2 regions of the Cupriavidus sp. OTU4054 genome follow, and region 1 is predicted to be linked to the other one. Evidence: riboswitches for the same ligand, from Rfam matches in the RefSeq annotation. Region 1 holds a riboswitch; the other holds the start of a gene.

Region 1 (5,435 bases):
GGAAGCGATTCAGGCCATCAGCGCGATCCTGTTCACGAATATGATCAATCGCGTCAACGACACCACGCTGGACTTCCCGGCCGCGCCGGCGATTTGATCCAGGTGTGAGCGACCCGCGCCCCGCATATTTCGTACCCCGGAATGGCGGGCGCGGGTTTTCCCGAATCATCTGGCAAACGGCACAGATAAGATATTCTCATTATGTCCAAACATTAAATTTCGATTATTCACCCATTCGGGGGGAATGCACTTAAGTCAACAAAATCGCCAGTTAAATTGTATCTAATACGTATCACAATAAAATTTAATTCACTTTTCTTAAAGTCACGATCAAAATAGTCGTGACGATGCTGTCGCGGATGCCATCGTCAAGCGTGACAACGTCTGGCGGTCCGCCGTCCAAACCGTTTGGTCACAATCTGATATAGCGGCCCGGTTCATCAATTCGAGGTCGATCAGAAGAAAATCCGCCTTTGACCTCAGGGGATGACGCCGTGAAACACTACAACAGGGATAACTTTCTGCTCACACAGAGCATTGGCTTTCACTTAAACAAGGCCCGAAATTGCCTGCTGATGGAAATGGACTGCGCATTGCGTCCGCTCGACATCAATGGCCAGCAAATGGGCATTCTCATGACGCTGATGCGGGGGGCCGCCTCCACCCCGTTCGAAATCAGCAAGATGCTCGGCATCGACAGCGGCCTGATGACGCGGATGCTGGACAAGCTCGAAGAGAAAGGTCTCCTCGCCCGCAGCCGCAGTATCGACGATCGCCGTGTGGTCAATCTGGAACTGACCGACAAGGGAAGAGCCGTGGCCGAGCAGATTCCCGAGATTGCGCCGGAAGTGCTCAATGAACGGTTAAAGGCGTTCTCCGATACCGAATTCGCGGAATTCGGGCGCCTGCTGCAGAAATTCGCGACGCGGCATCAATGACCTCGTAGGACCCGGCGCCCGCCTGCTCTTTTGCCCCCACGGCGCGGCGCCTCAATAATTCCCACGCAAAACGTCTGCATCCCAGTACAATGCGCGCCAATCGCGCGCTAATGCACCGCACGCGATCAGCGATTGCAGGTGCCCATGCCGTTTTTGCATGGGTTAAACGGGAAACAGGTGAACCGTCTTTGCCCTCAGGCCAAACGGTAATGCCTGTGCTGCCCCCGCAACGGTAAGCAGGATCAGGATATCGCCACGCTGGCCGCGTCGATCGCGGACGGCAGTCACTGTACGGCAAATCACCGCGCGGGAAGGCGGCGATTATCCCGGGACCCACATGGGACCCAGCCTGCAAGCCCGGATACCGGCCTGTGGTCATCATCGTTCCAGACCGCACGGGCGGGGTCGCCCGGCATTCGATGAAACGCCACGCCATTCACGCCGTTCAGGCAATAGGCCGCCCGCGCGCGGCCATGCCCACCTGCCGGGATCCCCGCAGGTACCCATTCGCCGCGCAGCCACGCGGGCTCGCCGTCTCCACGCTGTCGCTGGGCGTCATTGCCGCGCTGCAGCTTCCGCAGAACGCCGCGGCGCAGGATGCGGCATTGCCCGCGGTCGTGGTCAGCGAGTCCGCCTATCCCGGCCTCGCGCTGACGACGCCGGAAACCACCGGCAGCCGCCTGGGCCTCACACCGATGGAAACGCCCGCCAGCGTCGAAGTACTGACCGGCGAAACCATTCGCGAGCGCGGCGACCAGACCGTGCGCGAGGCCGTGACGCGCGCCACCGGCATTACGGCCAACCCGGCGCCGGGCAACGGCGGCACCGCCCTCGCCGCGCGCGGCTTTGCCGGCCAGGGCTCGGTCATGCAGCTCTACGACGGCACACGGCTCTATGTGGGCGCGGGCACGGTCACGTTCCCGTTCGACACCTGGTCGGCCGACCGTATCGAGATCCTGCGCGGCCCGGCCTCCGTGATGTACGGCGAAGGCGCGATCGGGGGCGTGATCAACGTCGTACCCAAGAAGCCGTTCTCGGGTCCCATCCAGAACGAGCTCCAGATTACCGGCGGCTCGCAGAAGACCGCGCGCGTGGCCTTCGACAGCGGCGGCACGGTCAACGAGAACCTGTCCTACCGCTTTGCCACCGCGTATAACCGCTCGGCCGGCTGGGTCGATCGCGGCGACTCGCGCAACCTCATGGTCTCCGCGGCTGTCCGCCTGGACGTCTCGCGCGATTTCAACCTGACGCTCTCGTACGACGATGGCAGCCAGCATCCGATGGAGTACCTCGGTACGCCGCTCGTCAATGGCAGCCTCGATCGCTCGCTGCGCAAGAAGAACTACAACGTCGCCGATGCCGATATCACGTACCGCGACCGCTGGACGCGGCTGGCCGCCGAATGGACGCCCAACGAGCGTGTCACGGTGCGCAACCAGTTCTACTACCTGACGAGCCAGCGTCACTGGCGCGACAGCGAGACCTACACCTATCTGCCCGCGACGGGACAGGTGCGCCGCACCGACTACCTCGAGATCCTGCACGACCAGGAACAGGTGGGCGACCGCGCGGACCTGACCATTAAGAGCCGGCTGTTCGGTCTCGACAATACGACGACGGTCGGCTTCGACGTCAACCGCATCAACTTCACGCACACGAACAACTCGCCGTATGGCGGGTCGTCGGTCGTCGATGCGTACAACTTCAACCCCGGCATATTCTTCAGCCCGCCGGGCGTGTTCACCACGCCGCGTTACCGCACGCACACCACGCAGTACGCGCTGTTCGGCGAGCATCGCATTGCGCTGACGAAGCAATGGTCGATCATCGGCGGCGTGCGCTTCGACCATGCCGACTTCACGCGTAACGATCTGATCGCCGGCACGGGCTGGGACAAGACCTTCGCCAACACCACATGGCGCGCGGGCACGGTGTACCAGTTCACGCCGGACCTTGCCGTGTACGCGCAGTACGCGACGGCAACCGATCCGCTCGGCGCGCTGGTCACCACGTCCGATGCGCAGCGCAATTTCGATCTCGCCACGGGCAGGCAGGCCGAGGTGGGCGTCAAGCAGTCGTTCTGGAACAAGCGCGGCGAATGGACGTTCGCGGCGTACGAGATCCGCAAGAACGACCTGCTCTCGCGCGATCCGCTGAACCCCACGATCGTGCAGCAGGTCGGCGAGCAGTCGTCGCGCGGGCTGGAAGCGTCGGCAAGCATCGAGGTGGTGCGTGGACTGCGGCTCGACGTCAACGGCACGGTGCTGCGCGCGCGGTACGAGGACTTCAACGAATCGGTCGGCGGCCGACTGGTCTCGCGCGCGGGCAACGTCCCGACGAGCGCCCCCCAGCAGGCGGCCAATGCATGGCTGACGTGGGCGTTCCTGCCGCGGTGGCAATTCGGCGCGGGCCTGCGCTATGTCGGCGGCCGCTACGCCGACAATGCGAACACGGTGCGCGTGCCGAGCTATACCGTCGTGGATTCGGTGCTGTCGTGGCGCGTGACGAAGCAGGCCGCGCTCTCGCTGCGCGTGTACAACCTGTTCAATCGCGACTATGCCGAGGCGGTGGCCAACGGGGGCCAGCAATGGCTGCTTGGCCGGCCGCGCTCGGCGGAGCTGTCGGCCAACTTCTACTTCTGACGCATGTGGCATACCTTGCGCCGCTGGCTCTATCTGATCCATCGGTGGATGGGCATTGCCGGCTGCGTGCTGATCGCGATGTGGTTCGTGTCGGGCGTCGTCATGATGTACGTCGCGTTTCCGTCGCTGACGGACGGTGAACGCATGGCCGGGTTGCCGCCGCTTGGCATGGCCGCGCCGCCCTCCGTTACGCCAAACGCCGCATTGCTGACGGCCGGCATCGGCACGTTTCCCCGCAGCCTGCGCCTCGAGATGGCTGGCGACCGCGCGGTCTATCGCATCGTGGACCGCCAGGGGCGGCCGCATACGGTCGACGCGACGGATGGCACGCGGATCGAGCGCGTCGATGCGGAAACCGCGCGCGCGATCGCGGCGCGATTTGCCGATGTGCCCGATGCTTCGTCGCGGTGGATAGAGACCGCCGAGCGCGACCAGTGGACCGTGCCGAACGGCCTCAACGCATGGCGGCCGCTGCATCGCATCGCCATCGACGATGGCCTCGGTACCGAACTCTATGTTTCCGCGCGGACCGGCGAGGTCATGCGCGATACGCATCGCGCCGAGCGCTTCTGGAACTGGCTCGGGTCCGTGCCGCATTGGCTGTACTTCACGCCCATCCGCAAGGATCCGCCGCTGTGGCGGCAGGTCGTGCTGTGGACCTCGGGGCCGTGCGTGGTGGTAGCGCTGACGGGAATCTGGATCGGCATTCTGCGGCTGCGCGTGCGGCGCCGCTTTGCGCATGGGAACGTGGGCGGCGTGTCGCCCTATCACGGATGGATGGCGTGGCACCACGTGGCCGGACTGGCCGGTGCGCTGTTCCTCGTGTTCTGGCTCGTGAGCGGCTGGCTGTCGGTCAATCCGAACCAGTGGTTCAACGCGCGGGCGTTCGACGAGGCCGCGCAGCAGCGCTATGCGGGCCATGGCGCGGCGAGCTTTCCGGAACCCGCATGGCGCGAGATCGCGGCCCGCGTGCCCGATGCGCGCGAGCTCCGCATGATATGGGTCGCCGGACGTGCGCAGGTGCTGGCTGGCGACAGCCTTGGCCGCACGCATACGCTGGACGCGACCACGGGCGCGCCCGTGACGTGGCCGCTGGGCGAACTGGTACGCGCGGCGGCAATGCTGGTGCCCGACGCTCACGTCGTGGACGGCACGCTCCAGCACGAGGACGATCTGTACTGGTACCGCCATCACGCGCCGCGCGCGCTGCCGGTACTGCGCGTACGGTTCGACGATGCGGCGCGCACATGGGCCTATATCGACCCGTCCACGGGCCTCGTGGCCGGCCGCTCGGACAACAACCGGCGGCTCTACCGATGGCTGTTTCATGCGGCGCACAGCTGGGATTTCAATGCGCTATTGCGCTACCGGCCCGCGTGGGACGTGGTGATGTGGATCTTGTCGCTGATCGGCGCGGCGATGTCGGTCAGCGGCATCGTAGTGGGCTACCGACGGTTGAAACGGAAGGTCAGCTAGTCAGGTAGGCGATCGGTCAGCCGACCGCGACCAATCCGTCTACCGCGCGCCACCCCTGTTCCACGGCCGCGGTCAGCGATGGGCTCCCCGCGCTGTCGCTATTGGCAATCCGCACGTTGCCGATGCCCTTGCCCGCCTGCGCCAACGCGGTCTGCAGCGCGGCATCGTCGGGCGACAGCGTGCCCGGCATATAGCTGTAGCCATGTGCCCACCGATTGACCGTGATCCCCCGCACCACATCGCGCGACGCAAAGCCGCCCGCGCCGAGCATGCGGTCGAGTTGCGCGCGGATGCCGCGCTCGAGTTCGTCGTACGGCGTGCCGAGCAGCAACGCGCGGCCCGCGCGGAACCGCTCGCGCACGCTCATGCCGCTGTCGGG
Region 2 (5,435 bases), on a different contig from region 1:
ACGGGCCATACGATTCTCGAGCGCTATGGCATGAGCGAGACCGTGATGCTCGTGTCGAATCCGTACGACAGCGCGCTCGGCGAGCGGATCGGCGGCACCGTGGGCAAGCCGCTGCCGGGCGTCTCCGTGCGCGTGGTCGATGGCGAAGGCCATGCCTGCCCGCCGGGCGAGATCGGCAATATCGAGGTCAGGGGACCGAACGTGTTCAAGGGCTACTGGCGCATGCCCGAGAAGACGGCCGAGGAATTCACGGCCGACGGCTGGTTCCGTACGGGCGACGTGGGCCGCTTCGGAGGCGCGATCGTCAGCCATGCGGGCGAGCGCAAGGTGCCCGACGACTACGTCACGATCGTGGGCCGCAGCAAGGACCTGATCATCTCCGGCGGCTACAACGTGTACCCGAAGGAGATCGAGAGCTTTATCGACGAGATGCCGGGTGTGGCGGAGTCCGCCGTGATCGGCGTGCCGCACAAGGATTTCGGCGAGGCCGTGGTGGCGGTGGTGGTGCGCAAGCCGGGCAGCGAGTTCGATGAAGCGGGTCTGATCGGCACGCTGAAGACGCGCATCGCCAACTTCAAGGTGCCCAAGCGCGTGCATGTCGTGGACGAGCTGCCGCGCAACACGATGGGCAAGGTACAGAAGAACGTGCTGCGCCAGCAGTTCGGCATGCTGTAACGCCGAGGCGCATCGAGGGGGTGTTCCCCTCTCCCGCCGGGAGAGGGGACGATGGGATTACTTCAGCATCTGCACGGAGCCGTTCACGGACACCGTGACCTGTGCCTTGCCGCCTTCGACGGGCACGGGCACCGCCGCATCGGCGGACATCGCCTTGGCCGCGTACATGCGCGGCATCGGCGGCATCACGCCGCCGGACTCGTTTACCGACACTTCCCGGATCGTATAGCTGCCGTAGCCGAACAGCTTCGTGGTCTGCTGCGCCTTGTCGCGGAACGAGGCCACGGCCTCTTCGGCGAGCTTGCTTTCGGCGGCCAGGCGCGCCTCGCGCGACAGCGAGAACGCGATGTTCTGCACCTGCATCTGGCTGGCGAGGTCACCGGCGAGCTTCGATACCGCGGCAAAGTCGCGCGACTTGAGGACGACCTCCGAGCGGCCGCGCCACGTGCTGATGCGGCCGTTGCGATCGGTGGTCGGCTGGATCGTGAAGCCGCCCGACTGCGCTTCCACGCCCGAGACGCGCTTGGCCTGCGCCAGTACCGCGGTGGTCTTTGCCGACAGCGCCGACGAGATTGCGCCCGGTTCCGCGCCTTCCTGCTCGGCGGCGAGCGTGACCTGCACGATATCGGTGGGTACTTCCGTCACGGCCTGCGCGGCGAGCGACAGCACGCCCGCGGGCGGCGGCACCGTTTGCGCGGAGACGCCCGTGGACGCGAGCGCGGCAGTACCCAGCAGCGTGGCGGCAAGCATGTTCTTCATATTGTTCTCCCGTTCAAATGTGGTGGCATTCAGACGCACTGGCGCGCGCTTCGTTCCGTAGGACGGGACTCGAGCGCGGGCGACAGTGTTTCCAGATGTATCACTTCATGAGTTTTTCGGTGATGAAGCGCCATTCGGCCGGCGTCACCGGCGTGATGGACAGGCGATTGCCGCGGCGAAGCACGACCATGTCCGCGAGCGCGTCGTACTCGCGCAACGCGGGCAGCGCGATCAGCGGCGTCTTCTTCACGAAGCGCACGTCAACGAGAGACCAGCGCGGGTCTTCCTGCTTCGATGCCTTGTCGTAGTAGTCGCTCTTTGCGTCGAACTGGGTCGGGTCGGGGTAGGGGGCCGAGCAGACCTCGGCCAGTCCCGCGATGCCGGGCTCGGGGCAGGACGAGTGGTAGAACAGCACGCCGTCGCCGAGGCGCATCTGGTCGCGCATGAAGTTGCGCGCCTGGTAGTTGCGGACGCCGGTCCAGGGCAGCGTGCCCTTGGCGGCGAGGTCGTCGATGCTGGCTTCGTCGGGTTCCGACTTCATGAGCCAGTACTGGCGGGCGCGAGTGGTCACGTGAGCGGTCACGTCAGGGATGCGGAAAAGGAAAAAGGCAGTGGTTTCGTGAAAAACCACCGCCTTTTTTGGGGGTCCCCGCCTCGGCCGCTAGATCGGCATCCTGAACCCAAGTGAGGTTCAGAGTGGCTGCGGAAGTCGTATTTCGGGTACATCACCCACTCAGGGAGTCCAGGCTTGGCCCAGACTATGAATGCGGCGACGCGCTCGCCCACACGACATGATCCCGCACCATGCAATGCATATCGGTTCAAGGAATTATGACCTTCACGAACCAGGCAGGGAAACTGTCAAACGTCTGACTTTCGACAAATCTATCGTATGTCAGACGTTTGCCGTTTCTTCAAAGGATGGGATGAGAACGGCGGCCCGGCACGGTAACCTGGCCATTTTCTGCTCCCTGCATTCACTTCGCTGACCGCGTCGTGGCTGCGTCGAACAGTGGCTCCACTATACACCGCGCTGCGGGCCATACCAAGTCCGTCCTGCCGTATGGTTACATTTTCCGCGGCGCAGTACACCCAACCACACTCGGGATATCGGTACGGCGCGATGAACTTCAAGGCTCACATGCCAGAAAAATTCAGCGTGCCGGTCAGCGCGAATCCGTGCCGACATGCGCGTATTGCCGCAATGCTTCGTCCGCGCGTTCGTTGAGTTCGCGAATACGCGCGCGCACCGCATCGACCGGTATCGTGCCATCCTCGTCCTGCTTGCGACGCAGGGCGAGCAGGTCCGACGCGATGCTGATCGCGGCCATCACCGCGACGCGCTCGACACCCTTCGCGGCCACGTTGCCCTTGAGCTTGTTCATCTGCGCATCGACGAGCGCAACGGCTTCCAGCAGCGCCGCTTCGTTGTCGGGCGCGATGGCGAACCGGTACGGCTGGCCGGCGATGGTGAGTTCCACTTGCTTGTTGCTCATGCATGTTCTCCGGGAGCCCGTTGTGTGCCTGGCGTGCCTGCCGTGCCCGCGGTGGCCGTCGCGCCGCCGTCGCCGAGCAGATCGAGCTGGCGCGCGTCGCTGGCGGTCGGCAGCTTGTCCAGGATCGACTGGATGCGCAGCTGCGCTTCCTCGATCTTGATATTGAGCAGTTCGCGATCGGCGGCCATGGCCTCGCGCTCGCCGCGCAGCTGGCTCGCTTCGTTCTGCAGGCGGTCGATCTCCGCGCGCAGCCGCTGGTTCTCGGCCGCCAGCGTGTCCGCGTGATGGAGTACGCGCCCGATCTTGGCAGCCAGTTGTTCAAGTTCAGTGAGCATAGTTGCCTGAGGTCCGGTTTTGAAGTCGGCGATTTTTTGCGTCGGTGTTCCGGATTCTAGCCGAATGGTGGACGCATTCCACCTGCGATGCCACGTCGGCCAAGCCGGGTCTGACCGGCATCGCGCGCGGAAGTTGCATCGGATGCGGGGGAAATGCCAGTTAACGGCACGCATCGTGCCGCATTGACGCCATCTGTGAAACTCCCTACACTCGCGCACGTTCCAGGTGCTCGCCCGGCCGATTCATGCGTCCGGGCAGTTCAACGGGAAACAGGGAGCCAGCGCCGGCAGCAAGCCGGAGCCAGCCAACCTGTGCTGCCCCCGCAACGGTAAGCGACCGCGAACATGCCATATGTTCGCAGGGCTGTCCGGAAGCCACTGCATGCGCCATGCATGCGGGAAGGCGGCCGGCCTGATGTCGTCAGCCCGGATACCGGCCTGAACGCGGGCGCGCGCGCAAGTGCCGCCACTTCGCCAAACGGTCCGCGGGGGAACGGGCCTGGCACATCCACATCCCATCCTAGAAATGCGTGTATCGCTTCAACGGACCGCCGCGGCTCCCATGCCCAAGGTACGTCCATCCATGGCCGCCTGCAGGGGCGCGCTGATCTCCCTCGCCACCCTGAGCGCGACGGCCGCGCATGCGCAGGCCAGCGACGGCGGCGCTTCGCGCCAGCTCGATCCCATCGTCGTGACCGCTTCGCGCACCGCGCAGGCCGTCTCCGACGCGCTGCCCCATACCACGGTCGTGACGCAGGAAGACATCGTCAACTCGCAGGCGCCCGACCTGCGCAGCCTGCTGCGCAATCAGGCCGGCGTCGAGTTCGCGACCAACGGGGGCCTTGGCGCCAATACCACGCTGTTCATGCGCGGCGCCAATTCGAACCAGGTACTGATCCTGATCGACGGCGTGCGCGTCGCGGGCGTCAGCGGCGGCACCGCGCAGCTTGCCAATATCCTGCCGGACCAGATCGACCATATCGAGGTCGTGCGCGGCAACGTATCGGCGCTGTACGGCTCCGACGCCATCGGCGGCGTGGTGCAGATCTTCACCAAGAGCGGCGCGGGCCAGGCCCCCGCCGGCAACGCGTCGGTGGAGTACGGCACCTACAAGACGCGGCAGGCTACCGCCGGTTACGGCGGACAGATCGGCGACACGTCGTTCAACGTGACGGGCTCGATCATCAAGTCCGACGGATTCTCGTCGATCAACGTCGATCAGTGGCGCCGCGACAATCCGCGCGTGCCGACCACGCGCGGGCCGAATCCGAACGACAACCCGTACGAGAACCGGAGCGTGTCGGGCCAGCTGCGGCACAAGTTCAGCGCGGACTGGGACGCGGGCGTGGCCGCCTATTATTCGAACAGCCAGCTCTCGTACGACAGCTCGAGCTCGACCGGCCGCTCGACCGACGACCTGCGCATGGACAGCGAGCTCTACACGCTGTCCGCATTCGTCAACGGCCGGGTCACGCGGGACTGGACCACGCACGTCAAGGTGGCGCAGAGCCAGGACCGCAGCGAGGGCACGAAGAACGGGCTGTTCGACAGCCTCTTCAACACGCGCACGCGCCAGGTCAACTGGCAGAACGAATACGCGCTGACGGCCGGGCACAAGCTGCTGTTCGGCACCGATTACCTGCAGCAGACGCTGGCCTCGAGCGCGTACGGCGCGCCGTCGCGCAACGTGTTCTCGGTGTACGGCGGCTATGAAGGCCGGATCGGCCGCAACCAGATCCAGCTGAACGTCCGGAACGACCATTACTCGGACTTCGGCAATCAGGCGAGCGGTTTCGCGGGGTATGGCTTCAACGTGACCGAGGCGCTCAAGCTGATCGCCAATGTCAGCAACGCGTTCCGCGCGCCGACGTTCAACGAGCTGTACTACCCCGGTTTCGGCCAGCCGAACCTGAGCCCCGAGCGCGCGAAGTCGGCCGAGGTCGGCGTGCAGTACGACACCGAGCAGACGGGCCTGCTGCGCGTAACGGCGTTCGAGACGCGCTACGACAACCTGATCGTCTCCACGGCGGTGGGCGGCGGCCTGTTCCTCGCGCAGAACGTCAACAGCGCGAAGGTGCAGGGCGTGGAAGCATCGTGGCGCGCCACGGTGTGGGGCACGGACCTCGGCGCGGCGGTGACGTTCCAGAATCCGACCGACGAGACCAACCAC

What was found. Region 1 has a riboswitch for cobalamin ahead of AAHB16_RS07405 (TonB-dependent receptor). Riboswitches for the same ligand answer to the same signal wherever they lie in the genome.
Region 2: another riboswitch for cobalamin. It lies ahead of AAHB16_RS21645 (TonB-dependent receptor plug domain-containing protein); the one in region 1 lies ahead of AAHB16_RS07405 (TonB-dependent receptor).

Annotation. Positions count from the first base shown of each region.
Region 1 is NZ_JASATF010000004.1:203,844-209,278, forward strand. Features, by position in the region: gene AAHB16_RS07395 (carboxymuconolactone decarboxylase family protein) at 1-97, shown strand, start outside; gene AAHB16_RS07400 (MarR family winged helix-turn-helix transcriptional regulator) at 495-938, shown strand; cobalamin riboswitch at 1,058-1,325, shown strand; gene AAHB16_RS07405 (TonB-dependent receptor) at 1,412-3,580, shown strand; gene AAHB16_RS07410 (PepSY-associated TM helix domain-containing protein) at 3,584-5,056, shown strand; gene AAHB16_RS07415 (NAD(P)-binding protein) at 5,073-5,435, opposite strand, start outside.
Region 2 is NZ_JASATF010000019.1:121,216-126,650, forward strand. Features, by position in the region: gene AAHB16_RS21615 (malonate--CoA ligase) at 1-675, shown strand, start outside; gene AAHB16_RS21620 (SIMPL domain-containing protein) at 733-1,434, opposite strand; gene AAHB16_RS21625 (EVE domain-containing protein) at 1,535-1,975, opposite strand; RNA gene ssrS (6S RNA) at 2,077-2,293, opposite strand; gene AAHB16_RS21635 (cell division protein ZapA) at 2,601-2,930, opposite strand; gene AAHB16_RS21640 (hypothetical protein) at 2,927-3,265, opposite strand; cobalamin riboswitch at 3,472-3,721, shown strand; gene AAHB16_RS21645 (TonB-dependent receptor plug domain-containing protein) at 3,849-5,435, shown strand, end outside.